3 regions of the Kluyvera sp. genome follow, and region 1 is predicted to be linked to each of the others. Evidence: predicted binding sites of a transcription regulator. Region 1 holds the regulator's gene; each other region holds the start of a gene.

Evidence for each region. Region 1 encodes CRP, which controls carbon source genes, mostly activating them, when cyclic AMP is high. Its sites were predicted from a motif close to ATGTGANNNNNNTCACAT; they were not measured.
Region 2: the regulator CRP is predicted to act here: its motif matches at 2,910-2,927, upstream of rbsD (D-ribose pyranase).
Region 3: the regulator CRP is predicted to act here: its motif matches at 5,086-5,103, upstream of rhaS (HTH-type transcriptional activator RhaS).

Annotation. Positions count from the first base shown of each region.
Region 1 is NZ_CBDKZX010000014.1:37,671-47,532, reverse strand. Features, by position in the region: gene ACW14G_RS08180 (YheU family protein) at 1-113, shown strand, start outside; gene ACW14G_RS08175 (phosphoribulokinase) at 179-1,042, shown strand; gene ACW14G_RS08170 (OsmC family protein) at 1,093-1,497, opposite strand; gene crp (cAMP-activated global transcriptional regulator CRP) at 1,802-2,434, shown strand; gene ACW14G_RS08160 (YccS/YhfK family putative transporter) at 2,489-4,564, shown strand; gene argD (bifunctional acetylornithine/succinyldiaminopimelate transaminase) at 4,557-5,774, opposite strand; gene pabA (aminodeoxychorismate synthase component 2) at 5,859-6,422, opposite strand; gene ppiA (peptidylprolyl isomerase A) at 6,519-7,091, opposite strand; gene tsgA (MFS transporter TsgA) at 7,370-8,551, shown strand; gene nirB (nitrite reductase large subunit NirB) at 8,812-9,862, shown strand, end outside.
Region 2 is NZ_CBDKZX010000090.1:141-10,002, forward strand. Features, by position in the region: gene rbsC (ribose ABC transporter permease) at 1-884, opposite strand, end outside; gene rbsA (ribose ABC transporter ATP-binding protein RbsA) at 890-2,395, opposite strand; gene rbsD (D-ribose pyranase) at 2,403-2,822, opposite strand; gene kup (low affinity potassium transporter Kup) at 2,997-4,865, opposite strand; gene ravA (ATPase RavA) at 5,085-6,581, shown strand; gene viaA (ATPase RavA stimulator ViaA) at 6,581-8,032, shown strand; gene asnA (aspartate--ammonia ligase) at 8,039-9,031, opposite strand; gene asnC (transcriptional regulator AsnC) at 9,183-9,641, shown strand; gene mioC (FMN-binding protein MioC) at 9,730-9,862, shown strand, end outside.
Region 3 is NZ_CBDKZX010000052.1:6,796-16,657, reverse strand. Features, by position in the region: gene fucO (lactaldehyde reductase) at 1-1,080, opposite strand, end outside; gene rhaD (rhamnulose-1-phosphate aldolase) at 1,272-2,102, opposite strand; gene rhaA (L-rhamnose isomerase) at 2,204-3,463, opposite strand; gene rhaB (rhamnulokinase) at 3,460-4,929, opposite strand; gene rhaS (HTH-type transcriptional activator RhaS) at 5,233-6,069, shown strand; gene rhaR (HTH-type transcriptional activator RhaR) at 6,142-6,993, shown strand; gene sodA (superoxide dismutase [Mn]) at 7,152-7,772, shown strand; gene yiiM (6-hydroxyaminopurine reductase) at 7,779-8,516, shown strand; gene cpxA (envelope stress sensor histidine kinase CpxA) at 8,597-9,862, opposite strand, start outside.

The sequences.
Region 1 (9,862 bases):
CGCAAAAGGTCGCCGACGTAAAACACCAGCTACAAACAGGCGAAGCGGTGCTGGTCTGGTCTGAGCTTCATGAGACCGTCAACATCATGCCCCGTAACCAATTTCGCGGTTAACTATACTCTAACGGCAGGAGGCGTTTACCACGCTTCCCTTGTCGTCTTTTCAGGGAGTTATTCGCATGTCTGCCAAACATCCGGTTATTGCCGTTACCGGCTCCAGCGGCGCGGGGACCACCACCACCAGCCTCGCCTTCCGTAAAATCTTTGCTCAACTCAACCTGCGCGCGGCAGAAGTGGAAGGCGACAGCTTCCACCGCTATACCCGTCCGGAAATGGATATGGCCATTCGTAAAGCCCGTGATTTGGGCCGCCATATTAGCTACTTTGGTCCGGATGCCAACGACTTCGGCCTGCTGGAACAAACCTTTCGCGACTATGGCGTGAGCGGTAAAGGGCAGTCGCGTAAATATCTGCATACCTACGATGAAGCCGTGCCGTGGAATCAGGTACCCGGCACGTTTACCCCCTGGCAGCCGCTGCCAGAACCGACCGACGTGCTGTTCTACGAAGGGCTGCACGGCGGCGTAGTGACGCCACAGCATGATGTCGCCCGCCACGTCGATCTACTGGTCGGCGTCGTGCCAATCGTTAACCTTGAGTGGATCCAGAAGATGATCCGCGACACCAGCGAACGCGGACATTCTCGCGAAGCGGTGATGGATTCCGTGGTGCGTTCGATGGAAGACTATATCAACTACATCACGCCGCAGTTCTCCCGCACCCATATCAACTTCCAGCGCGTGCCGACGGTCGATACCTCTAACCCGTTTGCCGCCAAGGGTATTCCGTCGCTGGACGAAAGCTTTGTGGTGATTCACTTCCGCAATCTCGACAACATCGACTATCCGTGGCTACTGGCCATGCTGCAAGGCTCGTTTATCTCGCATATGAATACGCTGGTGGTTCCCGGCGGGAAGATGGGGCTGGCGATGGAATTGATCATGACACCGCTGGTGCAGCGTATGATGGAAGGGCGAAACTAATGCACGAACCCTCACCCCACAGGGGCGAGGGATTTGCTACGTGCGAGGAATTACCCTTCGATCACTTCGTAGGAGTGGGTGATATTCACCGCTTTTTCAAGCATCAGCGCAACAGAACAGTACTTCTCCGCAGACAGATCCACCGCACGGGAAACCGCCGCATCCTTCAGCCCTTTACCGGTGACGATAAAATGCAGATTGATGTGGGTGAACAGGCGCGGCGCTTCTTCACGACGCTCGGAGGTCAGCTTCACTTCGCAGTCGGTCACGTCGTTGCGGCCCTTCTGCAGGATAGACACCACATCGATGGCGCTACAGCCGCCCGCGGCCATCAGCACCACTTCCATTGGGCTTGGCGCTTTATCGCCAGAGTTGCCGTCCATCAGGATCTGGTGTCCAGAAGCGGACTCACCGAGGAAGGTCAGCCCTTCAACCCATTTCACACGCGCTTGCATAATTTTTAACTCCAAGGTTGCAATTTTCTTCTCAGATTACGCGCACATAACAATTCTCGCAATGGAAGGCGATCGACGTCATGCTGAAGCGAGACACCAGGAGACACACGGCTAAAGCTATGCTAAAACAGTCAGGATGCTACGGTAATACATAAACGTACTGCATGTATGCAGAGGACATCACATTACAGGCTGCGACAGTATTCGACAGCCGACTTCCCAGGTAACGGGAAGGATACTATTGCAACCGGTGGCCGCAATGCTTTTGCCGCCGGGAAGAGCTTATAACAGAGGATAACCGCGCATGGTGCTTGGCAAACCGCAAACAGACCCGACTCTCGAATGGTTCTTGTCTCATTGCCATATTCATAAGTACCCATCGAAGAGCACGCTGATTCACCAGGGTGAAAAAGCAGAGACGCTGTATTACATCGTAAAAGGCTCAGTGGCAGTACTCATCAAGGACGAAGAAGGGAAAGAGATGATCCTCTCTTACCTCAACCAGGGCGATTTCATCGGTGAGTTAGGCCTGTTTGAAGAAGGCCAGGAACGCAGCGCGTGGGTACGGGCAAAAACCGCTTGTGAAGTTGCTGAAATCTCTTATAAAAAATTCCGTCAGCTGATCCAGGTTAACCCGGACATCCTGATGCGTCTCTCTTCGCAAATGGCGCGTCGTCTGCAGGTTACCTCTGAGAAAGTCGGCAACCTGGCGTTCCTCGACGTCACCGGTCGTATCGCTCAGACCCTGCTGAACCTGGCGAAACAACCTGACGCGATGACCCACCCGGACGGGATGCAGATCAAAATCACCCGTCAGGAAATCGGCCAGATCGTCGGCTGCTCCCGTGAAACCGTGGGCCGTATCCTGAAGATGCTGGAAGATCAGAATCTGATCTCCGCACACGGCAAAACCATTGTCGTTTACGGTACCCGCTAATCCAGCCCAAACGGCGTATTGCGTCATGCAGTACGCCGTTTTTGTTTTCCCCCTATGTGGCGCAGGCTGATTTACCACCCGGAAGTCAACTATGCACTGCGGCAAACGCTGGTGCTGTGTCTGCCCGTTGCCATTGGTCTACTGCTCGGCCACCTCCAGCAGGGGTTGCTGTTCTCGCTGGTGCCCGCCTGCTGCAACATTGCCGGGCTTGATACCCCGCATAAGCGTTTCTTCAAGCGTCTGATCATCGGCGGCTGCCTGTTCGCCGGATGTAGTCTCGCCGTTCAGTTGCTGCTGGCGCGTGATGTGCCTTTGCCACTGATTCTGACCGGGCTAGCGCTGCTGCTTGGCGTCACAGCAGAGATCAGCGCGCTACACGGACGACTGCTGCCCGCCTCGCTAATTGCCTCCATTTTTACCCTCAGCCTGGCAGGGAATATGCCCATCTGGCAGCCATTATTGATCTACGCGCTGGGGACATTATGGTACGGGCTATTCAACTGGTGGTGGTTCTGGATGTGGCGCGAGCAGCCGCTACGCGAGTCGCTCAGCCTGCTTTACCGTCAGCTTGCCGACTACTGCGAAGCCAAATACAGCTTGCTCACCCAGCATACCGATCCCACCACCGCGCTGCCGCCGCTGCTGACTCGCCAGCAAAAGGTGGTGGATCTGATTTCCCAGTGCTACCAACAGCTGCACATGCTGGCGGCGAACCAGCACAATGACTACAAGCGGCTGCTGCGCGCTTTCCAGGTTGGGCTGGATTTGCAGGAGCATATCTCCGTCAGCCTGCACCAGCCGGAAGAGGTGCAGAAGCTGGTTGAACGCAGCCATGCGGAAGCGGTGATCCGCTGGAATGCCCGGACGGTAGCCGCACGCCTGCGCGTGCTGGCGGACGATATTCTCTATCACCGCTACCCTACCCGCTTCAACATGGATAAACAGATTGGCGCGCTGGAGAAAATTGCCGACCAGCACCCGGATAACCCGGTGGGTCAGTTCTGTGCCTGGCACTTCAGCCGCATTGCCCGTGTGCTGCGCTCCCAGCGCCCCCTATACCCGCGTAACCTGATGGCCGACAAAGAACGCCGTCTGCCGCTGTTCCCGGCGTTAAAAAGCTACCTCTCTTTGCGCTCTCCCGCCCTGCGTAACGCCGCGCGTCTCAGCGTGATGCTGAGCATCGCCAGCCTGATGGGCGCGGCGCTGCATCTGCCGAAACCGTACTGGATCCTGATGACGGTGCTGCTGGTCACGCAAAACGGTTACGGCGCGACCCGGGTGCGAATTTTCCACCGAGCGGCGGGCACCCTTGCCGGTCTGGTGATTGCCGCCGTGGCCCTGCACTTCCATACGCCGCAGGGCTGGGCGCTAACGGGCATGCTGATAGTGACGTTAGTGAGCTACCTGATTATTCGTCGCAGCTACGGTTGGGCGACCGTCGGCTTTACCATCACCGCGGTGTACACCCTGCAAATCCTGACGCTTAATGGCGAAGAGTTTATTGTCGCCCGCTTTATCGACACCATCATTGGCTGCCTGATCGCCTTTGGCGGCATGATTTGGCTATGGCCGCAGTGGCAGAGCGGCCAGCTGCGCCAGAACGCCCAGGCGGCGCTGGAGGCCGATCAGGACGCTATCCGCCTGATCCTCAGCCCCGACCCACAGGCACCGAAGCTGGCCTACCAGCGCATGCGCGTCAACCAGGCACACAACACGCTGTACAACACGCTGAACCAGGCGATGCAGGAGCCGGGCTTTAATTCACGTTATCTTGAAGATATGAAACTGTGGGTGACCCACAGCCAGTTTATCGTCGAGCACATCAATGCCATGACGACGCTGGCGCGCGAGCACAATATGTTGACGCCTGATTTGGCGCAGCAGTACCTGGAGTCGTGTGAGATTGCTCTACAACGCTGTCAGCAGCGTCTGGAATACGATGAAGCGGGGAGCAGCGGCGAGGTCAACATTATGGAAGCGCCGGATTCACTGTCCCACGGGCCGTTAAGCACCATGGAACAGCATCTCCAGCGAATTCTGGGGCACCTGAACACCATGCACACTATTTCGTCGGTGGCCTGGCGCCAGCGCCCACGGCACGGCGGCTGGTTAAAGCGGCAAACTAGCTAACAATTTTCGCGACGGCCTGGGCAAAGCGCTGCATGCCTTCGTCGATATCCACCTCTTCCACCACCAGCGAGGGGGCAAAGCGCATCACGTCCGGGCCGGCATTCAATACCATCACACCGACATCCGCTGCCGCATACAAGAAGTCGCGCGCGCGGCCTTTGTACTTCGCGTTCAACTCGGCGCCAATCAGCAGCCCCATCCCGCGCACATCGCTGAAGACATCGTATTTCGCGTTAATCTGTTGCAGATGCTGAACAAACCGCTCGCGCTTAGCATTGACGCCGTTCAGCACTTCCGGCGTGTTGATAATATCGAAGGCCGCACCGGCGACCGCGCAGGCCAGCGGGTTACCACCGTAGGTAGAGCCGTGCGAACCGACGTGGAAAGCGCTGGCAATATCGTTGGTTGTCAGCATGGCGCTCACCGGGAAGCCACCGCCCAGCGCTTTAGCGCTGGTCAGAATGTCCGGCGTCACGCCGTAGTGCATGTAAGCAAACAGCGAACCGGTACGCCCCATGCCGCTCTGCACTTCATCAAAGACCAGCAGCGCCTGATGCTTGTCACACAGGTCGCGCAGCCCTTTGAGAAATTCCGGCGTTGCCGCCTGCACGCCGCCTTCGCCCTGAATCGGCTCCACCACCACCGCGCAGGTGTGGTCATCCATCACCGCTTCCACCGCGTGCAGATCGTTAAACGGCACGTGAACGATATCGGCAGGTTTAGGGCCGAAACCGTCGGAGTACTTCGGCTGACCGCCGACGGAGACGGTAAACAGCGAACGCCCGTGGAAGGCATTATGGAAGGCGATAATTTTCGTTTTATACGGACTATGGCGGGTTGAAGCGTAGTAACGCGCCAGTTTAAAGGCGGTCTCGTTGGCTTCAGTGCCGGAGTTCATGAACACCACGCGCTCGGCGAATGTGGCGTCAACCAGTTTCTGGCCCAGACGCAGCGCCGGTTCGTTGGTAAACACGTTGCTGGTGTGCCACAGGGTTTCACCCTGGGTTTTCAGCGCCTCAACCAGCGCCGGATGACAGTGGCCCAGCGCCGTCACCGCGATACCGCCAGCAAAATCAACGTACTCTTTGCCTTGCTGATCCCAGACGCGACTGCCTTTTCCCTTCACCGGAATAAACTCCGCCGGTGCATAGATTGGCAAAATGACCTGATCGAAGGTCGCGCGGGTGATCGCAGGTTGTTTGTTTACCATGTCATGCCCTTCTTCAAACGATGCAGCAATGAGTGTGAAAATCTATCCACAAAATATGCATAAAAAATCACATCATAGCAACTACTATCGCTGGAGAAAGTTGGCCAGTAGCTGGTGCCCTTGTTCGCTAAGAATGCTTTCCGGATGGAACTGAACGCCTTCCAGATCCCACTCGCGATGACGAATGCCCATGATTTCCCCGCTTTCACTGCGGGCGGTGACCTCAAAGCAGTCGGCCAGCGTATCGGGATCAATCAGCAAAGAGTGATAGCGGGTCACGGTCAACGGGTTATTCAAACCACGAAAAACGCCCTGCTGCTGATGGGTAATTGGCGACGTTTTGCCGTGCATGACCTGCTGTGCGCGAACGATACGCGCGCCAAACGCCTGCGCGATGGCCTGATGGCCTAAGCAAACACCGAGGATAGGAAGGATGCCCGCGTAGTGGCGGATGACATCAAGAGAGATACCGGCATCGTCCGGCGTGCAGGGGCCGGGTGAGATCACGATTTTTTCAGGCGCCAGCTGCTCGATGTCATCAAGGGTGATGTCATCGTTACGTCTGACCACCACGCTGGCCCCCAGTTCGCAAAAATACTGGTAGAGGTTCCAGGTAAAGGAATCGTAATTATCAATCAGCAGGATCATGGCGGCTCCGGTCATTTATCTGCCGCCATTCTACCGAGTGTGGAGTGCTTTAGCGATACGGGCGGCAGCCTCATGCCTGACGCCGCCCGGCCTGACTTACGGCAGCACCTTCGCCGACAGGATCACAATCGGTTTGGTCGGCACATTCTGGTACGGCCCAACGTTGTGGCTCGGCACCTGGGAGATTTTATCTGCCACGTCCATGCCCTTCACCACTTTACCAAATACCGCGTAGCCAAAATCACGCTGGCCGTGGTCAAGGAAGGCATTGTCGGCCACGTTAATGAAGAACTGGCTGGTTGCGCTATCTTTATCCGCGGTACGCGCCATCGCGATGGTGCCACGGGTGTTACGCAGGCCGTTGTCGGCTTCGTTTTTGATCGGCGCGTTAGGCTGCTTCTGCTGCATCTGCTCGTTAAAGCCGCCGCCCTGAACCATAAAGCCCGGGATCACGCGGTGGAAGGTGGTGTTGTTATAGAAACCGCTATTAACGTAGTTCAGGAAGTTTTCAACGGAAACCGGCGCTTTCTGGCTATCCAGCTGCAGCTCGATATTGCCTGCGGAGGTGGTCAGCAGCACGTGCGGATTCGTAGTGGCTGCAAAAGCCGCAGGAGCCATCGCCGAGAGAGCAAAAACAGCCGCCACGGCCGCCAGAGTTGATTTGAGCATGAGAATTCCTTTAACAGGTGCAGTAGAGAAAGCGAGTGGCTTGATTCTAAAGAGGGATAGCCCCTCAGGCCAGTGCTTTACCAAAGTTTACGCGGATGTAACGCTCATAATGAGCAGGGTAAGAATTCACGAGCTTGATTTTGTGATCCAGATCACAATGAAAAGTGTAATACGCCAACGTTTGCGTAATAAAACTATGAATACATCACCTCAGTGACTAAAATCTGCCCGCTCAGCGCAGTGTCAACGCGCTTTACACAACTATTCACAGGCCAGTCATGACTAACAGCAATCGTATCAAGCTCACATGGATCAGCTTCTTCTCCTACGCCCTTACCGGTGCGTTGGTGATCGTCACCGGGATGGTGATGGGAAACATCGCCGATTACTTCAATCTGCCCGTTTCCAGCATGAGTAACACCTTTACCTTCCTGAACGCTGGGATCCTGATCTCGATTTTCCTCAACGCCTGGTTGATGGAAATCGTTCCGCTGAAAACGCAGCTGCGTTTTGGCTTTATCCTGATGGTGCTGGCGGTCATTGGTCTGATGACCAGCCATAGCCTGGCGCTGTTCTCCGCCGCCATGTTCGTACTGGGGCTGGTCAGCGGGATCACCATGTCGATTGGTACCTTCCTTATCACCCACATGTATGAAGGGCGTCAGCGCGGCGCGCGTCTGCTGTTTACCGACTCCTTCTTCAGCATGGCGGGGATGATCTTCCCAATGCTCGCCGCCTGGCTGCTGGCCCGTACCATTGAGTGGTACTGGGTATACGCCTGCATTGGCCTGATCTACGTGGCCATCTTCGTGCTGACCCTCGGCTGCGACTTCCCGGTTCTGGGTAAAAAAGCGCAGAACAACGACCAGCCTATCGTGAAAGAGAAGTGGGGCATTGGCGTGCTGTTCCTGTCCATCGCCGCGCTGTGCTACATCCTCGGCCAGCTGGGCTTTATCTCCTGGGTACCTGAATACGCCAAAGGCCTGGGCATGAGCCTGAACGATGCCGGCAAACTGGTCAGCGACTTCTGGATGTCTTACATGTTTGGTATGTGGGCCTTCAGCTTTATCCTGCGTTTCTTCGATCTGCAGCGCATCCTGACCGTGCTGGCCGGTATTGCCACCGTGATGATGTACCTGTTCAACCACGGCGAACCGCAGCACCTGGCATGGTTTATCCTGACTCTGGGCTTCTTCTCCAGCGCTATCTACACCTCAATTATTACGCTGGGCTCCCTGCAGACCAAAATCGCCTCACCAAAACTGGTTAACTTTGTGCTGACCTGCGGCACCATCGGCACCATGCTGACCTTCGTGGTTACCGGGCCTATCGTTGCCCATAGCGGCCCGCTGGCGGCGTTGACGACCGCAAACGGTCTGTACGCCGTGGTGTTCGTCATGTGTCTGATCCTCGGCTTTGTGAGCCGTCATCGCCAGCACGCGGCGTCAGCCTCTCACTAATCCGCTTCGCCCCTTTTCACCATGAAAAGGGGCGCTTCTTGTCCTCGTTTTCCGCGCCTGCCAAATCGCCGTTTATTTACCCTTTCCGCACAAAAAACAAACAGCAAATAAAGTTGAGTATTTTCCGCAACTTACAAAAACACTTAAAAATCATCACCCTACTCATTAAGGGGTAGGCAAAGGCTAAATTGATTTGAATCAATAATCCCACTAGCTGAATCGTTAAGGTAGGCAGTATTAGAATAGAAATCGAGGCAAAAATGAGCAAAGTCAGACTCGCAATTATCGGTAATGGCATGGTCGGCCACCGCTTTATCGAGGATCTTCTCGATAAAGCCGACGCCAGCCAGTTTGATATTACCGTCTTCTGTGAAGAACCCCGCATCGCCTACGACCGCGTACACCTCTCTTCCTACTTCTCACACCACACGGCGGAAGAGCTGTCGCTGGTGCGCGAAGGCTTCTATGAGAAGCACGGCGTGAAGGTGCTGGTCGGCGAGCGCGCCATCACCATCAACCGTAAAGAGAAGGTGATCCATTCCAGCGCGGGTCGTACCGTTTTTTATGACAAACTGATTATGGCAACCGGCTCCTACCCGTGGATCCCGCCTATCAAAGGGTCTGAAACTCAGGACTGCTTCGTTTACCGTACGATTGAAGATCTTAACGCCATTGAATCCTGCGCGCGCCGTAGCAAACGCGGCGCGGTAGTGGGCGGCGGCCTGCTTGGCCTCGAAGCGGCTGGCGCGCTGAAAAATCTCGGCGTCGAAACTCACGTGATCGAATTCGCTCCGATGCTGATGGCCGAACAGCTCGACCAGATGGGCGGCGAGCAGCTGAAGCGCAAAATCGAAAGCATGGGCGTGAAGGTTCACACCAGCAAAAACACCAAAGAGATCGTTCAGGAAGGCGAAAACGCGCGTAAAACCATGCGTTTCGCTGACGGCAGCCAGCTGGAAGTCGACTTTATCGTTTTCTCCACCGGTATTCGCCCGCGTGACAAACTGGCTACCCAGTGCGGTCTGGAAGTCGCCCAGCGCGGCGGGATCATGATTAACGACCGCTGCCAGACCTCCGACCCGGATATCTACGCTATCGGCGAATGCGCCAGCTGGAAAAACCGCGTCTACGGTCTGGTTGCACCGGGCTACAAAATGGCTCAGGTTGCCGTTGACCACATCCTCGGCAGCGAAAACAGCTTCCAGGGCGCAGATATGAGCGCCAAGCTGAAGCTGCTGGGCGTTGACGTGGGCGGCATTGGCGATGCGCATGGCCGTACGCCGGGCGCACGCAGCTACGTGTATCTCGATG
Region 2 (9,862 bases), on a different contig from region 1:
AACAAGTTCAAACCGTTGTTCAAGAACCCAAGAATCAGCGCACCGATAAGCGTGCCGACGATACGACCCTTACCGCCCGCCAGGCTGGTACCGCCCAGTACTACCGCCGCGATAGCATCCAGCTCATAGCCGGTACCCGCAGTCGGTTGTGCCGAGGAGAGGCGCGCCACTTCAATAATACCCGCCAGCGCCGACAGTAACCCGCACAAAGAGTAGACGATAATTTTGACTTTATTGACGCTAATACCGGAAAGACGCGTTGCCGCTTCGTTACCGCCCAGCGCATAGATATAACGACCCAGACGCGTGTGGTGCAGCATGTACCACGCCGCGAGGAAGACAATCGCCATGATCCACACCGGCGTTGGGATACCCAGCGGGCGGCCAATACCGAACCAGCCAAACACGTCGGCGTTGTCGGTAAAGCCGGTATTGACCGGACTACCGTTGGTGTAGACCATGGTCACACCGCGCAGCAGCAGCATCATCACCAGCGTAGCGATAAATGCCTGCACCCGCCCTTTAGCAACAATCACGCCGGTAACGGCCCCAATTGCGGCACCTAATGCGAGTGCGGCAGCAACCGCCACCAGCGCATTAACTTCGATGCCCACAATCGAGGCGGCGACCGCGCCGGTCAACGCCAGCAGGGAACCGACGGACAGGTCGATCCCCGACGTTAAAATGACCAGCGTCATCCCAACCGCCATGATCGCATTCACGGAGGTTTGCTGCAGGATGTTGAACAGGTTATTGACGGTAAAAAAGTTGGGGCTCATGGTCGAGACAATCGCTATCAGCACCAGCAGAGCTATCAGCGATTTTTGCTCCAGCAGCCATGCTTTAGTGAAATAGCGGCGACCCGCCACAGACTGGGTTGTCATCTTTTTTACTCCTGGTTCACGCGGTTAAGCTTGCCCACAGCGGCAGCCATTAATACTTCCTGGGTGGCCTGCTCGCGTGAAAACTCACCGCCGAGATGCCCTTCATGCATCACAATAATGCGATCGCTCATCCCCAGTACTTCCGGCATCTCCGAGGAGACCAGAATAATGCTCAGGCCGTCGGCCTTGAACTGGTTGATCAGCTGATAAATCTCTTTCTTCGCCCCCACGTCGACGCCGCGCGTCGGCTCATCGAGGATCAGTACCTTCGGGCGGGTCATCAGGCCGCGCGCAATGGCGACTTTTTGCTGATTACCGCCGGAAAGCAGACCGATCGCTTGCTCCATGGAAGGCGTTTTGACGTTAAACAGACGGATAAAATCGCTCACCGCCTGCTGTTCGTCTTTATGCTTCAAACTACCGCCAGCGCGGCTGAAATAACGCAGCGCCGTCAACGACATGTTCTCTTTCACCGACATGCCCAGCACCAGGCCATCACGCTTACGGTCTTCGGAAATATAGACAATGCCGTTCGCCAGACCATCCTGCGGTGAACGCGTCACCACTTCATGGCCGTCTAGCGTCACGTAGCCGCTGGTTCGCGGCAGCGCACCGTACAGCACTTTCATTAATTCGGTGCGCCCGGCGCCCATCAGCCCGGCCACGCCAAGAATTTCACCTTTGCGCAGGGTAAAGGAGACGCTGTTCACGCCAGGCCCGCACAATGCGTCCACCTTCAGGCGGATCTCACCCGGTTCTTTGTCCAGATGCGGGTACTGATCTTCGAGTTTGCGGCCGACCATCATCTCAATCAGCAGATCTTCATTCAGGCTGGCGACTTCGCGTTCGGCAATAAACTGCCCGTCGCGGAAGACGGTCACGTCGTCGCAGATCTCGAAGATCTCTTTCATACGGTGGGAGATATAGACAATGCCGCGCCCCTGTGATTTCAGCTCGCGGATGACGCGGAACAGGGATTCGGTTTCAGTATCGGTCAGGGCATCGGTCGGTTCGTCCATAATGATGACCTTCGACTCAAAGCTCAGCACTTTGGCAATTTCCACCATCTGCTGATCGCCGATAGAGAGGTCACCCACCAGACGGTCGCTCTTAAAACGCAGATTGAGTTTGGCCAGCAGGATATCGGCCTCGGCATACATCTTCTTCCAGTCGATTTTGCCAAAGCGATTCACAAACTCACGGCCAAGGAAAATGTTCTCGGCAATCGTCAGCTGTGGAATCAGGTTCAGCTCCTGGTGGATGATGCCGATACCGGCTTCCTGCGAGGATTTTGGGCCGTTAAAGGTGGTCTCTTTACCCAGCCATAACAAAGAGCCAGCGTCGCGGGTGTAGATCCCGGTCAGCACCTTCATCATGGTGGATTTACCCGCGCCGTTTTCGCCCACCAGCGCCATCACGCGGCCAGCGTAGACGTTCAGCGCGGCGCCAGCTAGCGCCTTCACGCCCGGGAACGATTTATCGATCCCTTTCAGTTGTAAGAGTGCGTCCATGATGGCCTCAGAAGGTGACGCCAGCACAGAGAATGATATTCGCATACGGGGAACACTCCCCGCTGCGAATCACCGCCTGACTGTCTGCGGTTTGTTGTTTGAACTGCTCATGTGAGACGTAACGAACGTCAATGCTATTTCCCTGGTGTTGCTGCAGCTGCTCAAGGTGTTTGAGCAACGTTTCGTGAAGCTGCGGATTATGGTGTTGAATTTCCGCGGCGAGAATGGCGGCCTCGACCTGCATCTCTTGCGTCACCACGCCCAACACCTGCATGAAGGTGGGAACGCCCTGGGTTAGCGCCATATCAATGCGCGCCGTGCTACGAGGGATGGGTAAACCCGCATCGCACACCACCAGCGTATCGGTATGGCCCAAACGGGAAATAACCGACGAGATTTCAGAGTTGAGTACCGTGCCTTTCTTCATTTTGTTTTCTTGCTCCACTAGCGAAACGTTTCGCTGTCATAAGTGTAGTCTGAAGAACGCGCAGAAAACCATCACCAGGTTATAGAAATGTGATCGCCATCGAAACGTTTCGCGAAAAGAGAAAAGGGGATAAAAAAACGCCCTCCGTCAAAATGAGGGAGGGCGTTGATGGCGTTAGATTTCGACCTGGGTGCCCAGCTCGATAACGCGGTTTGGCGGGATCTCGAACTGGTCCGGCGCGCGCAGCGCGTTACGCTGCAGCAGCAGATACAGCTTGCCGCGCAGACGTAGATACCATGGCCGTTTGCCGACGATCAGCGACTCATGCGACATAAAGAACGACGTCTCCATCATCCGGCAGCTTAAGCCTTCCAGACCGCAGCGGTGGAACACCTCTTCCACGTTCGGGGTTTCACGCCAGCCGTAGCTGGCCACCACGCGCCAGAAGGTTGGCGACAGCTGCTCAATCTGCACGCGACGCACATTGTGCACGTACGGCGCATCTTCGGTACGCAGTGTCAGCAGAATGACGCGCTCATGCAGCACCTTGTTGTGCTTGAGGTTATGCAGCATGGCAAACGGAATGACGTTCAGCGCGCGCGACATATAGACTGCGGTGCCCGGCACGCGAACCGGCGGCGATTTCTCCAGCGAGGCGATCATCGCTTCCAGAGAGTTGCCGTGTTCGTGCATGCGGCGCAGCAGGCGGAAACGCTCGCTTTTCCAGGTGGTCATGATGGTGAGCATGATCAGCGCCAGCGTCAGCGGCAACCAACCACCGGAGACTATCTTATCCAGGTTCGCCGAGAACAGCGGAATGTCGATGCACATAAACGCCACAAACAGCAGCGCAACCAGGAACTTATTCCAGTGCCAGTTTTTACGCGCCACGGTGGTGAACAGAATGGTCGTCAGGACCATCGTCCCGGTAACCGCAATCCCGTATGCCGCCGCCAGATTTGAGGAGTGCTCGAAGCTGACAATCACAATAACCACGGAGATATACAGCAGCCAGTTGATGAACGGGATATAGATCTGCCCCGATTCCATCTCTGAGGTATGAATAATGCGCATCGGCGACAGATACCCCAGACGCACGGCCTGGCGCGTCAGCGAGAAGACGCCGGAGATCACCGCCTGAGAGGCGATAACCGTCGCCAGGGCAGCGATAATCAGCATCGGAATCAACGCCCATTCGGGCGCCAGCAGGAAGAACGGGTTCTTAATCGCTTCCGGATGCTTGAGCAGCAACGCGCCCTGACCAAAGTAGTTCAGCACCAGTGACGGCAGCACCACCGAGAACCAGGCCAGGCGAATCGGCAGTTTCCCGAAGTGCCCCATGTCGGCATACAACGCTTCCACTCCGGTAATCGACAGCACCACCGCGCCCAATGCGATAAAGGAGACGGTTTTGTATTGCAGGAAGAAATTCACCGCCCAATAAGGGTTCAACGCCTGCAACACTTCCGGGTTGGCGATAATGCTGCGCGCGCCGAGGCCTGCCAGCAGCAGGAACCAGATGAGCATAATCGGCGCAAACAGTTTACCGACCATGCTGGTACCGTGTTTCTGAATCGCAAACAGCAGCGTCAAAACAATAATGGAGATGGGAACCACCCAGGTATCAAGCTGGGGGGCGATGATTTCCAGACCTTCTATCGCCGACATCACCGAAATCGCCGGTGTGATGACCACTTCACCATAGAAGAAGCTGCCGCCAATCAGCCCGAGAATCACCAGTACAGAAGTCATGCGCGCGGACGTATTACGCCCCGCCAGAGACATCAGCGTCAGTATCCCCCCTTCGCCGGCGTTGTCCGCCCGCATCACGAAGGTGATGTATTTGAGAGATACCGTTAACAGCAATAGCCAGAAGATTAATGACAGAAAGCCAAAAACCGCGTCACGTTCAACGCCAAAACCGAACTGGCCAGATAAACATTCACGAAGCGTATAAAGAGGGCTGGTACCAATATCGCCGTATACCACGCCAATTGCAGCGAGTGTAATCGCTGATAAAGATTGTTTATTATCAGTGCTCATAGACTAGTCTTTCGTTTATGAAACAAATGTGTGCCTAGTCCCTTGGCCCACGAAAAGCGCACAGTATGCACGATTAGCGTCAAAATCGTACCCCTTAATCACGTCATATTAACCTGCCTCAAGAAATTGCGAGGTACTATTCAGGCTATTCACCTAAAGACTTAAACGTCTATACTCAGCCAGTTAGCTGATTAAACGGCGAAAGGACGCAAGTTAATTATGGCCCAACCACATTTATTAGCAGAAAGAATTTCGCGGCTGAGCAGCGCGCTGGAGAAAGGGCTATTTGAACGTAGTCACGCTATTCGCCTCTGCCTGCTGGCAGCCCTGAGCGGCGAAAGCGTCTTTTTACTTGGTCCACCGGGGATCGCGAAAAGCCTGATTGCCCGCCGCCTGAAGTTCGCCTTCCAGCACGCCCGCGCGTTCGAATATCTGATGACCCGTTTCTCTACGCCGGAAGAGGTCTTTGGGCCGCTCTCTATTCAGGCGTTAAAAGATGAAGGCCGCTATGAGCGCCTGACTGCCGGCTATCTACCTGAGGCTGAGATCGTCTTCCTTGATGAAATCTGGAAAGCGGGCCCGGCCATCCTGAACACCTTGCTGACCGCCATCAACGAACGTCACTTCCGCAACGGCGCCAGCGTGGAAAAGATTCCCATGCGCCTGCTGGTCACCGCCTCGAATGAATTGCCGGAAGCCGAAAGCAGTCTCGAAGCATTGTACGACCGCATGCTGATTCGCCTGTGGCTCGATAAAGTGCAGGATAAGGGCAATTTCCGCTCGATGCTGATTAGCCAGCAGGATGAAAACGACAACCCGATTCCGGCCAATCTGCAGGTTACCGACGAAGAGTACTTCCAGTGGCAGAAAGATATCGGCAACGTGAAGCTGCCGGATGCGGTGTTTGAACTGATTTTTACCCTGCGCCAACAGCTGGATAATCTACCAAATGCGCCTTACGTTTCCGATCGTCGCTGGAAAAAGGCGATCCGTCTGCTGCAAGCCTGCGCTTTCTTCAGCGGCCGCGACACGATCGCGCCTATCGATCTGATCCTGCTAAAAGAGTGCCTGTGGCACGATGCGGAAAGCCGAAATCTTCTTCAACAACAAATAGATATTTTGATGACCGGGCATGCATGGCAGCAGCAGGCCATGCTCAACAAGCTGGGCGCCATCACCCAGCAGCGCCTGCAAATTCAGCAGCAACAAAGCGACAAAACCGCGCTGAAAGTCACCCGTCTGGGCGGCATGTTTAGCCGCAAACCGCATTATGAGCTGCCGCCGGAGATTCAAACGCCAACGGTGACCCTGCTGCTCCAGCAGCCGCTCAAGCTGCACGATATTGAGGTCATTCACATTACTTTCGAGCGCCAGGCGCTGGAAAACTGGCTGGAGAAGGGCGGCGAGATTCGCGGTAAGCTCAACGGTATCGGTTTTGCGCTGACGTTAAATATGGAAGTGGATGCAGCACAGCATCTGGTCGTGCGCGACATCAGCCTTCAGGGTACCCGTCTGTCCCTGCCGGGTTCGGGCTCAGCAGAAAGTATGCCGACCGAGATCCGCCAGCAGCTGCTCGCCTTAGATGAAGAGTGGCACCAGCAGCATAACCGCTTTAGCGAGCAGCAAAAATGTCTGTTCATTCATGACGAATGGCTGGGACGTATCGAAGCCAGCCTTCAGGACGTGGCCGCACAAATTAAGCAGGCGCAGAGTTAATGCTGACCATCGATACGCTCAACGTCATGCTGGCGGTCGGCGAAGAGGGGATGATCGAAGAGATGATCATCGCCCTGCTGGCTTCCCCGCAGTTGGCCGTGTTCTTTGAAAAATTTCCACGCCTGAAAAGCGCCATTACCGACGATCTTCCCCGCTGGCGCGAAACCTTTAGAAACCGACTCAAAGGCGCCCCGGTGCCACACGAGCTGGAAGAGGAGGTCATCTGCTATCAGCAGAGCCAGATACTCTCCACCAGCCAGTTTATCGTTCAACTGCCGCAGATTCTGGCGCTACTCACTCGCGTCCAGTCGCCTTTTGCCGCTCAGGCTCAGCAGCTGGCGGCAAATAACGCCACTTTTACCCCTGCGCTACACACCCTTTTCCTGCAACGCTGGCGCTTAAGCCTGGTGGTTCAGGTCACCTCCCTCAATCAGCAGCTGCTGGAAGAAGAGCGTGAACAGTTATTGAGCGAAGTACAGGAACGGATGACGCTAAGCGGCCAGTTGGATCCGGTGCTGGTGGAAAACGATAGCGCCGGTGGGCGACTGTGGGATATGAGCGCCGGACAACTTAAGCGCGGCGACTATCAGCTAATTGTGAAATACGGTGAGTTTCTCAGCCAGCAGCCAGAGCTGCTGCGCCTGGCCGAGCAGTTGGGCCGTTCGCGAGAGGCCAAATCAGTGCCGAAGAAAGATTCCCCCATGGAGACTTTCCGTTCACTGGTGCGCGAGCCCTCCACCGTGCCCGAGCAGGTTGATGGCATCCAGCAAAGCGACGATATTCTGCGTTTATTGCCGCCGGAGCTGGCAACGCTTGGCATCACCGAGCTGGAATATGAGTTTTACCGGCGGCTGGTGGAGAAACAGCTGCTAACCTACCGTCTACACGGCGACGCCTGGCGCGAGAAGGTGACCGAGCGTCCGGTCGTACATCAGGACGTTGATGAACAGCCGCGCGGGCCGTTTATTGTCTGCGTGGATACGTCCGGCTCGATGGGCGGCTTCAACGAGCAGTGCGCCAAAGCGTTCTGCCTCGCGCTGATGCGCGTGGCGCTGGCGGATAACCGTCGCTGCTACATTATGCTGTTCTCCAGCGAAGTGGTGCGCTACGAGTTAACCGGGCGTCAGGGGCTGGAGCAGGCGATCCGCTTTTTAAGCCAGCGCTTTCGCGGCGGTACCGATATGGCCAGCTGCTTCCGCGCCATTATCGAGCATCTGCAAAACCCGCAGTGGCAGGATGCCGACGCGGTGGTGATTTCCGATTTTATCGCCCAGCGGCTACCGGATGAGGTGGTCAAAAAGGTGGGGGATCTTCAGCATAAACATCAGCATCGTTTTCACGCGGTGGCGATGTCCGCTCATGGCAAACCCGGGATCATGCGCATTTTCGATCATATCTGGCGCTTTGATACCGGGTTAAGAAGCCGCCTGCTGAGGCGCTGGCGGCGTTAGATTGGGTTACAGCAGAGCGGAGACGCTTTCACGTACCTGAGCCGGCCATACGCCGCACTGTACCTGGCCGATATGGGGCAGTTGCAGCAACAGCATCGTCAGACGAGACTGACCAATACCGCCGCCGATAGTCTGCGGCATTTCACCACGCAGCAGCGCCTGGTGCCACTCCAGCTGTAAACGATCTTCGTCGCCGGTGATCTGCAGCTGATGTTTCAGCGCTTTCGCATCCACGCGGATCCCCATAGAAGAGAGTTCAAACGCGTCTTCCAGCACCGGGTTCCACACCAGAATATCGCCGTTCAACCCCGTCAGGCCGGAGGCGGTCTGGGTGCTCCAGTCGTCATAGTCCGGTGCACGTACATCGTGGCGCTGACCATCGGACAATTTACCGCCGATACCAATCAGGAACACCGCGCCCAGTTCTTTGGCGATGGCGCGCTCACGGCCTTTTGCATCAAGGCCCGGATAGCGGCTCAGCAGCGTTTCACTGTGCACAAAGTGAATTTGTTCTGGCAGGAACGGTGTCAGCCCAAACTCTTTGCTTACAGCAGCTTCGGTTTCTTTAATGCCCGCCCAAATCGCCTTTACGGTACTTTCCAGCGTGCCGGCGTGGCGTTCGTCATCCCCCATCACACGTTCCCAGTCCCACTGGTCAACGTAAACGGAGTGAATCGGAGATAGTCGGTCTTCATCGGGGCGAAGGGCCTTCATATGCGTGTACAGCCCTTCGCCCGCGCTGAAGTCGTGTTGTCCCAGGGTTTGACGCTTCCACTTCGCAAGGGAATGAACCACTTCGAACTGGGCATCTGGCAGTGTTTTCACTTTCACCTGAACCGCCTTCTCGCAACCAGACAGGTTGTCCTGTGTCCCATCCCCCACGCGGCTTAAGATCGGCGCCTGGACTTCTACGAGCCCTAGCTTCTCTTCCAGCTGACGGGAAAAATAGGATTTAACGAAACTGATCTGGCGTTGTTTTGCGATGTATGCGGTTTTCATTATTTTTACTCCTGCGTCCTGTTGCAATTGATTAAGCAACAAAACAGGCCCGCAATTCAATAATCAAACAACAAAAAGCCTTATCGACTTTTGATTCATTAAAAATAAAGGCTAAAATAGAGGTAATCATTAATCTTCATAAGAAAAACCTATGGAAAATTATCAGATCGACAATCTGGACCGCGGCATTCTTGAGGCCCTGATGGCCAACGCCCGTACCGCCTACGCGGAACTGGCTAAGCAGTTCGCCGTCAGCCCGGGCACCATCCACGTACGCGTAGAGAAGATGAAACAGGCCGGGATCATTACCGGCGCGCACGTCGACGTCAGCCCCAAACAATTAGGTTATGACGTGGGCTGCTTTATCGGCATTATTCTCAAGAGCGCGAAAGACTATCCGTCGGCGCTGGCACGGCTGGAAAGCCTGGATGAAGTGACCGAGGCGTACTACACCACCGGGCACTACAGCATCTTTATTAAGGTAATGTGCAAATCGATCGACGCCCTCCAACAGGTACTTATCAACAAGATCCAAACAATTGATGAAATTCAGTCCACCGAAACGCTGATCGTCCTGCAGAACCCGATCATGCGTACCATCAAGCCGTGATCGCTTTTTTTAATCCCACATTTTTCCACAGGTAGATCCCAGCTCGCTCACAGCGTACAATGCGCCTTCTTTATAAAGGTGGGCGAGCATGGCAGACATCACTCTAATCAGCGGCAGCACGCTTGGCAGTGCTGAATATGTTGCGGAACATCTGGCGGAAAAGCTGGACGACGCTGGTTTTTCCAGCGAAATGCTGCATGGCCCGATGCTGGATGAGGTTC
Region 3 (9,862 bases), on a different contig from region 1:
AGGGTCTGCCAGCGCTTTATCCAGCCACCCTTCGATGTCTTCTTTGGTGACACCCAGTTTACTGAAACCTTCAGGAATGCCAACACGCGCGCTCAGCTGACGAATGGCGTTAATGGCTTCCATGCTGGCGGCTTCGTCGCTCATGTTGCGGGTGTCGACCCCCATCGCTTGCGCGACGCGGGCAAAGCGCGCCACCGCGTTCGGACGGTTAAAGTTTTCGATGATCGGCAGCAGGATGGCGTTGCACACGCCGTGCGGTAGATTGTGGGTTGCGCCCGGCTGATGCGCCAGCGCATGTACCAGGCCCAGACCGGCACTGTTGAATGCCATCCCCGCCAGATACTGACCAAAGGCCATCTGCTCGCGCGCTTCCAGGTTATGACCGTCGTCGACGGCTTTCGGCAGCCACAGGGTGATCAGACGGATCGCTTCCAGCGCGTTGGCGTCGGTCAGCGGGTGCGCGCCAACGGAAACATACGCTTCAACCGCGTGGGTCAGGGCATCCATACCGGTTGCTGCGGTGACCGAAGCAGGAATATCGAGCATCACGCTGGCATCGTCCACGGCGATGTCCGGAATAATATTTGAGTCGATAATAACTTCTTTCACCTGGCGGGCGGTGTCGATGATGACCGCGTTGCTGGTCATCTCGGCGGCGGTGCCGGCGGTAGTGTTGATTGCCACCAGGTGTACACCCGCGTTCAGCACCTTACCCACGCCTGAGTAGGCGGTAGATGGACCTGGGTTAGCGGTCAGGATCTTAATCGCTTTCGCGGTGTCGATTGGGCTGCCGCCGCCGAAGGCGATGATGTAATCACAGGATTCCGCCTGGTACGCGGCATAACCTTTTTGCACCAGTTCTTCGGTCGGGTTGGGGAAAACCTCATCGAAAAGGTGGTAAGACATTTTATGCGCATCCAGCGCGGTAAACAGGCTGTCCAGCAGGCCCAGTTTCACCAGCTGGCCGTCGGTAACGATCAGCGCTTTACCCCACTGTTTCCCGGCAACCAGGTTAACCATATCGGCAATTGCGCCCGCACCGTGCAGGCTGATTTTTGGCAGTGCTAACATAAAACTCATGGTGTTCTCCTTGATACCTATCTTGTTTAATTCCGTATTCCCTTCGGGGAGTAGCATGGTCTTTCAAGAAGGGAAGGTATGAGAGTGGCGCCACAATGGGCTAAAAACCTATCCCATTAGCTCAGCGTGAGACGGTTCTAAAGGGATAGGTTCTGACGCCTGACCTCGAGCGGCGAGGTCAGGCTATAGACTTACTTGTACAGATTTAATGCGCTGGCCATCGGCGTTACGCCAAAGCGCTGGCCGAGGGCAATCAGTTCTTGCTGTGTGATGGTCTGCTTCATGCCGCCCATTGAGTACACCTTCACCAGCACTTCTGCGGATTTTTCGGCGGTATCAATCAGACCAAAAGTTTCATCGAGCGTTGGGCCGCTGCCAAAGACGCCGTGGAACGGCCACAGCACCAGAGAATGCTGACGCATTTCAACGGCGGTCGCCTGACCAATTTCATCGGTGCCCGGCACCATCCACGGCAGAATGCCAACGCCGTCCGGGAAGACCACCAGACACTCGGTGCTGCCTTCCCACAGTTTGCGGGTGATCAGCGCGCTGTCGTTTTCCAGTACGTAGGTCAGGGCGATCAGGTTGGTCGCATGGCAGTGCATGATGACGCGATCTTTGCCGTCAGTTAGTTTGATACGTTCGCAGTGCGACAGGAAATGCGCAGGCAGTTCGGAGGTGGGCACCGCTTCGTGAGTCAGCCCCCACAAAATGTGGTAACCCGCGCCGTCGCTATCCACTTTTACTACGCCGAGGTTAGCGGAGGGGTCGAGCTGCACGTTACGGAAGAATTTACCGGAACCGGTGACGATAAACGGCGTGTTCGCCAGCATTGGCATCGGTTGGCTCAGAGCGATATAGCGCGGCTCAGCGTGGAAATCAGCGGTGAATGGCGCGATATCCGCCTCGTCCAGACGCAGCGTCAGGTTGCCGCCGTTACGCTCGTCCCAGCCTTTTAACCAGGCGTCAGAGGTGGCTTTGATCATGCCCTGGACGAACCAGGAGTCGGTAATATTCTGCATAGTCTTGTGGTTCCTGTTGTATCGGTGAGGTGTTTCCCCTCACCCTAGCCCTCTCCCCGCAGGGGAGAGGGGACTGTTCGGTGTTATCTGGAGAGGGTTAGTTACCCACGCTTGCTCAGGATCTCTTTCTCATACTGACGTACATTCTCCAGCCACTGGCTGCCCGCTGGCGTATCGTTACGCTGGCAGTACATTTCCCACACCGCCTGCCACGGCAGGCACTTCTGCTCTTCCAGCAGTGCCAGACGGGCGGTGTAGTCGCCTTCAGCTTCCAGCTTGCGCAGCTCGGCGGTTGGCTCCAGCAGCGCGCGCAGCAGGGCTTTCTTCATGTTGCGAGTCCCAATAACCCATGCCGCGATACGGTTGATGGAGGCATCGAAGAAATCGAGACCGATATGCACGCGATCAAACAGGTTGTGACGGATGATTTCGCTGGCAATGGCCTGGGTTTCGTCATCCAGCAGCACAACGTGGTCGCTATCCCAACGCACCGGGCGGCTGACGTGCAGCAGCAGGCGGGGTACATACAACATGGCGGCGGAGATTTTGTCGGAGATCACTTCAGTCGGGTGGAAGTGACCGGCATCCAGACACAGCGCGGTCTGGCGGCTGGTGGCATAGCCCATATAGAACTCGTTGGAGCCCACGGTGTAGCTTTCTGCGCCGATACCGAACAGTTTGCTTTCCACGGCGTCAATGTGGTGCGCCGGGTCCAGTTTCTCGCTGATCACTTCATCCAGCGCGGCGGCCAGACGCTGGCGCGGTGCCAGACGGTCAACGGTGACGTCTTTCATGCCGTCCGGGATCCAGATGTTCATCACCGACGGTGTGCCCAACTGTTCGCCGAAATAAGCGGAAACGCGGCGGCTGGCCTTGCAGTGGTCAATCCAGAACTGGCGGATTTTCGGATCGGCGTGGGACAGGGTAAAGCCATCTGCGCTCAGCGGGTGTGAGAAGCAGGATGGGTTGAAGTCGAGACCCAGCTTGTGTTTTTTCGCCCACTCAACCCAGTTTTTGAAGTGCTCGGGTTTGATTTCATCACGCGCGACCGGCGTATCCGACTCGAGATAGATCGCGTGCAGGTTCAGACGTTTTGGCCCCGGAATCAGGCTTAACGCCTGCTCCAGATCGGCACGCAGTTCGCTGGCGTTACGCGCTTTGCCCGGATAGTTGCCGGTTGCCTGGATCCCACCCGTTAAGTTGCCCTCTGGGTTTTCAAAACCCGCGACGTCATCGCCCTGCCAGCAGTGCATGGATACCGGCAGGCGATCCAGCTGGCGCAACGCCTCTTCGACGTCGATACCGACGGCGGCATAGCGCTGTTTCGCGAGTTCCCAGGCTTGGTCAAGTTGAGTGGTCATGCGCAAAGCTCCTTTGTCTGTCGTTGTTGCTGAAACTGCGCAACGTAGCGGGCAATTTCATGGTCAGGATGAGGGGTGAAGGTGGTGAGACCGTAGTTATGGGTCACGACCTTGCGGAAATCATCGACGTTGGAAAGTTCGTCCAGCGCCATTAATTGGATGCCGATATTACCCAGCGTTGAGGCTTCGATTGGCCCCGCCACCACGGTGATGCCGCAGGCATCGGCGCACAGTTGGTTCAGCAGATGGTTCTGGCAGCCGCCGCCCACGATATGCAGTTGGCTAAATGGCTTGCCGCGTAGCTGCGCCAGCTCGTTAAGCACGTCGGCGTACAGCAGCGCGAGGCTGTCGAAAATGCAGCGCGCCAGCTCGGCGGCGTTGGCAGGCACCGGTTGTGCCGTTTCGCGGCAGGCAGCCTGAATTTCGGCGCTCATGTTGTGTGGGTTAATAAAGCGGTCGTCGTTGGGGTTGATCAGCCAGCGGCAGGCGGGCAGCTTCGCGGTATCCGCGATGAGCGTCGGCAGGTCACTCACGTTCTGCTCTTTCAGCACACGCTGTAGCAGCCACAAACCCATAATGTTTTTCAGCACCCGATAGCGGCCTTCGGCACCGCCCTCGTTAGTGATATTCGCGCGCTGCGCTTGCTCGCTGGTGTAAGGCGTTTTGCTCTCAAAGCCTATTAGCGACCAGGTGCCGGAAGAGAGGTAGGCGGCATCATGGCTTGCCAGCGGCGATGCAATCACCGCGCTGGCGGTGTCATGGCTGGCGACGGCAATGACCGGAATATTGTTACCCTGTGGGCAAACCCAATGACTAATCACGTTACCTGGATGCGTCGGCGTGCCAAACCAGGAGGCCGGCGCGCCGGTCCAGTTGAGCAGGTCTTCGTCCCAGCTATCGCTGTTGATATTCACCAACTGCGTGGTTGTGGCGTTGGTGTACTCCCAGTTCATCTTGCCGGTCAGACGGTAACTGAAATAGTCCGGGATCAGCAGCGCGTGAGTCGCCTGAGCGACCAGTTCCGGCTGTTGTTCAACCAGCGCGCGCAGTTGATATAGCGTATTGAACGGCAGGAACTGAATGCCGCTGCGGCGGTAAATATTGCTTTTACCTAACTGTTCCATCGCCATGGCCATCACGCCGTCGGTGCGGCTGTCGCGATAGGCGACCGGCAGGCCGACACGCTGGCCATTTTTATCCAGCAGCACGTAGTCAACGCCCCAGGTGTCGATACCGATGCTGTCGATACGGATGCCTTCATCGCACACCTTGTTAAGGCCGGTGCGAATTTCTGCTTCCAGGCTGTCGATGTTCCAGGTATCAAAACCATCCTGCTGATGCAGGCTGTTCGTGAAACGGTGGATTTCGCGCAGTGAAAGCAAACGCGACCGGGCATCGTAGCGCGCCAGCATTACGCGTCCGCTTGAAGCGCCTAAATCGACGGCCACACAATGGCGAAAAGTCATGGCAAAAGTCCTTCTGAGAGTCATTACCGCTCAGTCTAAAAAAAGGACACCGCCACTACCTTCTCGTTACTGACAGACGCTATTGGGCGCTGGCAAGAAAGCAAAGATGAACGTGAGAGAGTTCACAAATTCCTGCGATCATGCCGCTTTCAGGGGGTGTGATACTGACCGCATTTCCCGAACTTTCCGGCTGTTTCTTGAAAAAACGACCGGGTTTGCGCGCTTTGCTGTCAAAACGTCAAGGTGAGAACCCTCAGCGGATATTACTATCCTGATAACATTTCTCATCTGGTGGGCGTTGTTATGACCGTATTACACAGCGTGGATTTCTTCTCTTCCGGTAAGTTGCCTGTTGCGATCGAACCTCGACTTCCTCAGGCGGCTTTTCCTGAGCACCATCATGATTTTAATGAGATTGTTATTGTTGAGCACGGCACGGGTATTCATGTGTTCAATGGCCAGCCGCATACCATTTGTGGTGGCACCGTTTGCTTCGTGCGCGACGTCGATCGCCATCTGTATGAACATACCGACAATCTCTGTCTGACAAACGTGTTATATCGTGCCCCAGATGCTTTCCAGTTCTTGTCAGGTCTGAACAAACTGCTGCCGCAGGAACTTGATGGCCACTATCCTTCCCACTGGCGTGTTAACCAGAGTACGTTACAGCAGGTGCGAGCGATTGTGGGTCAGATGGAAGAAGCCAATGACAGTACCGATATGATGTCGCTGGCCAACCGAGAAATTCTGTTTATGCAACTGCTGGTCTTGTTACGTAAAGGCAGTCAGGTGCAAGGCGCTATCGATAACGATGCCCGACTAAACCAGTTGATGGCGTGGCTGGAAGATCACTTTGCTGAGGACGTATGTTGGGAAGGGTTGGCCGAGCAGTTCTCGCTATCGCTACGCACGCTGCACCGCCAGTTGAAGCACTGTACCGGCCTGACGCCGCAGCGTTATCTGAACCGTCTGCGGCTGATTAAAGCGCGGCACCTGCTGCGCCACAGCGATGAAAGCGTGACCGATATTGCTTACCACTGCGGGTTTGGTGACAGTAACCACTTCTCCACGCTGTTCCGTCGTGAATTTAACTGGTCGCCGCGCGATATCCGCCAGGGCCGGGATACGCTGCTTCAGTAACGCGAAGGCAATCACCGTTTTTTACCGCAAAACGGCTAATAATAGTGAGTTGTTAGTCGTTGAGGTATCAGCGTGTCAGGCCAGTTAATCCTTCGAAAAGACGAGTTTTTCGCCAGTTCCGCACAGGCCGTCGCGGTGGCGGATCGTTATCCGCAAAACGTTTTTGCTGAGCATACCCACGAATTTTGCGAACTGGTGTTGGTCTGGCGCGGCAACGGCCTGCATATTCTCAATGACCGTCCCTACCGTATTACCCGCGGCGATCTGTTCTATATTCGTGCCGAAGATAAACACTCCTACGCTTCGGTTAACGATTTGGTTTTGCAAAATATTATCTATTGCCCCGAACGCCTGAAACTTAATCTCGACTGGGTCAGCCATATTCCTGGATTGCGCGGTTCGCCCTGGGTGCCGCACTGGCGCATTGGCAGTACCGGAATGACACAGGCGCGGCAGATTATGACCCAGCTGGAGCACGAGAGCCGCAAAGAAGACGCGCTGGCAAACCAGATGTCTGAACTGCTGTTTGCCCAACTGGTGGTGTGCCTGAAGCGCTATCGTTACGCGACGGATAATCTGGCGGCAACGCAAAGCGAAGCGTTGCTGGATAAACTGCTCACCGCGCTGGCGGGCAGTCTGAACCGGCCTTTCGTATTGGATTCCTTCTGTGCGCAACAGGGATGTAGCGAGCGAGCGCTACGCCAGCAGTTCCGCAGCCAGACCGGCATGACCGTAAACCATTACCTGCGCCAGCTGCGCATTTGCCACGCGCAGTACCTGTTGCAACACACTGAGCTGCTGATTGGTGAAGTGGCGATGCGCTGTGGGTTTGAGGACAGCAACTACTTTTCCGTGGTGTTCAACCGCGAGATTGGCATGACGCCGGGGCAGTGGCGGCAGCGAAGTCGTATCCCCGTCAATTAACCTGAATGCCGCGTGTTATCAGGGGCATAACAAATTGTTATAACCTTATAAAAACTACGGCATTGATAATCATTTTCAATATCATTTAATTAACTATAATGAACCAACTGATTACGCGGCGTTTACAGGTTTGCCGCCCGACAATAATGGAGATGATTATGAGCTATACCCTGCCGTCACTGCCTTATGCGTACGATGCCCTGGAACCGCACTTCGACAAACAGACGATGGAAATCCATCACAGCAAACACCACCAGGCTTACGTGAATAACGCTAACGCAGCGCTGGAAAGCCTGCCGGAGTTCGCTTCTCTGTCTGCTGAAGAACTGATCGCGAAACTGGATCAGCTGCCGGCGGATAAGAAAACCGTTCTGCGTAACAACGCCGGCGGCCACGCTAACCACAGCTTCTTCTGGAAAGGCCTGAAAAAAGGCACCACCCTGCAGGGTGATCTGAAAGCGGCTATCGAGCGTGACTTCGGTTCCGTTGACAACTTCAAAGCTGAATTTGAAAAAGCAGCAGCAACCCGTTTCGGCTCCGGCTGGGCGTGGCTGGTGCTTAAAGGCGACAAACTGGCTGTGGTCTCTACCGCTAACCAGGATTCCCCGCTGATGGGTGAAGCCATTTCCGGCGCTTCCGGCTTCCCGATCGTGGGCCTGGACGTTTGGGAACACGCTTACTACCTGAAATTCCAGAACCGCCGCCCGGACTACATCAAAGAGTTCTGGAACGTGGTGAACTGGGACGAAGCAGCAGCGCGTTTCGCCGCTAAAAAATAATTTGCATTGCACGTCTGTAGAAGCGAGTCTGATGACTCGCTTTTTTTGTATCCGCGTAAGGAGCAGCAGATGCATTATCCGGTTGACGTGTTTATTGGCAAAATTCGTGATTATGACGGCAGCCGCCCGAGCGCTATCGCCAAGGTGCAAATCGACGGCGAGCTGGAACTGACCGAGCTGGGACTGCTTGGCGATGAGCAGGCCGAAAAGAAAATCCACGGCGGCCCCGACCGCGCGCTGTGCCACTATCCCCGCGAACACTATGCCGAGCTGATTCGTGAATTCCCCGAACAGGCCGAATTGTTCTGCGCCCCCGCTTTTGGTGAAAATCTTTCGACGGAAGGCATGACCGAACACAACGTGTTTATCGGCGATATTTATCGCTGGGGTGAAACGTTGATTCAGGTCACCCAGCCGCGTTCTCCGTGTTTTAAACTCAATTTCCACTTTGCTATCAGCGATATGGCGTCGCTGATGCAAAACAGCGGCAAGGTGGGCTGGCTGTATCGGGTGATTGCGCCGGGTAAGGTTTCCACTGACGCTCCGCTGGAGCTGGTGTCGCGCCTGAGCGATGTTTCGGTGTATGACGCTGCCGCCATTGCCTGGCATCTGCCTTTTGATGACGACCAGTATCATCGCCTGCTGAGCGCAGCCGGGCTGTCCATCAGCTGGAGCAGAACCATGCAGAAGCGTCGTCTGAGCGGCAAGATTGAAGATAACAGCCGAAGATTGTGGGGCAAGTAGGCCTGATAAGCGCAGCGCCATCAGGCGGTCAAACGCCCATGGCCAAAAAAAATCGGCCTGCATTCGCAGGCCGATGGTTTCTAGGTTCGCTTGTACAGCGGTAACCACAGCGTCAGGCGCAAGCCGCCGAGCGGGCTGTCATCAGCCTTCACCCAGCCGCGGTGCTGCTGCATGGCGCTTTCAACAATCGCCAGCCCCAGTCCCGTACCGCCAGACTCACGGTCGCGCGCTTCATCGGTACGGTAGAACGGGCGGAAAATCTGCTCGCGATCTTCCGGGCTTACGCCTGGGCCGTCGTCATCCACGTGAACGGTGACGCCGTCTTTATCCACCGAGAAGCTCACGGCGATTTTCGTGTGCGAGTAGCGCAGCGCGTTACGGACGATGTTCTCCAGCGCGCTTTCCAGCGCGTTCGGGTTGCCGTACAGCGGCCACGGCCCCGGCGGATAGTCAACGTTGAACGTTTTACCCATCTGCTCGGCTTCGAACGCGGCGTTATCCAGCACCTCGCCCCACAGCTGATTCGCCTTCAGCGTCTCGCTCACCAGCGCGCTCTTCTGCTGATTTCGCGACATCACTAACATGTCGTTGATCATGCTATCCAGACGTTGCGCTTCTGTCTCAATACGCTCCAGCTCTTTGCTTTCACCGCTGCGGCGACGTAGCAACGCCGTGCCCAGTTGCAGACGCGTTAACGGCGTGCGCAGCTCGTGGGAGATATCGGAAAGCAGACGCTGCTGGGAGGTCATCATCCGTTCCAGCGCCATCACCATCTGGTTAAAGCTGGCCCCTGCCGCCAGAAACTCCTGCGGCCCGGATTCCAGTTCGGGATGCTGGCGCAGGTTGCCCTGAGCGACTTCATCCGCGGCGTTTTTCAGCTTACGTGCCGGTTTTGCCAGGCTCCACGCCAGCCACAACAGCAGCGGCGCGCTGACCAGCATGGTGACGATCAACAGCAACAGCGGCCGGTCGAACAGCAGGTTGATAAAGTCAGACTGCGAACTGCTGGCCGGACGGATTAAGTACAACTGATAGTTATCTTCACCGTCACGAATCGAAAATGGCCCGACTAACTCCACGCGCCCGTATTTCTTCTTCTGCGGATGGTCGGCGTTGTCCGACTGTCCGATAAAGTTACGGATAATCTGCATTTCGTTGCGTTCTGCGCCAATCACGCGGCCTTCGCTGGTGACCAGCAGCAGACGCTGGCCCGGCGGAGCCCATTTATCAATCGCGCGGAACAGCCGACGCCACCACATCAAATCGTTGGGGGGATCGTTGGCCAGCTCTTCTTCAACGTGCTGTTCGATCATGATGCCCTGACGCTGCTCGCTATCCAGCAGTTC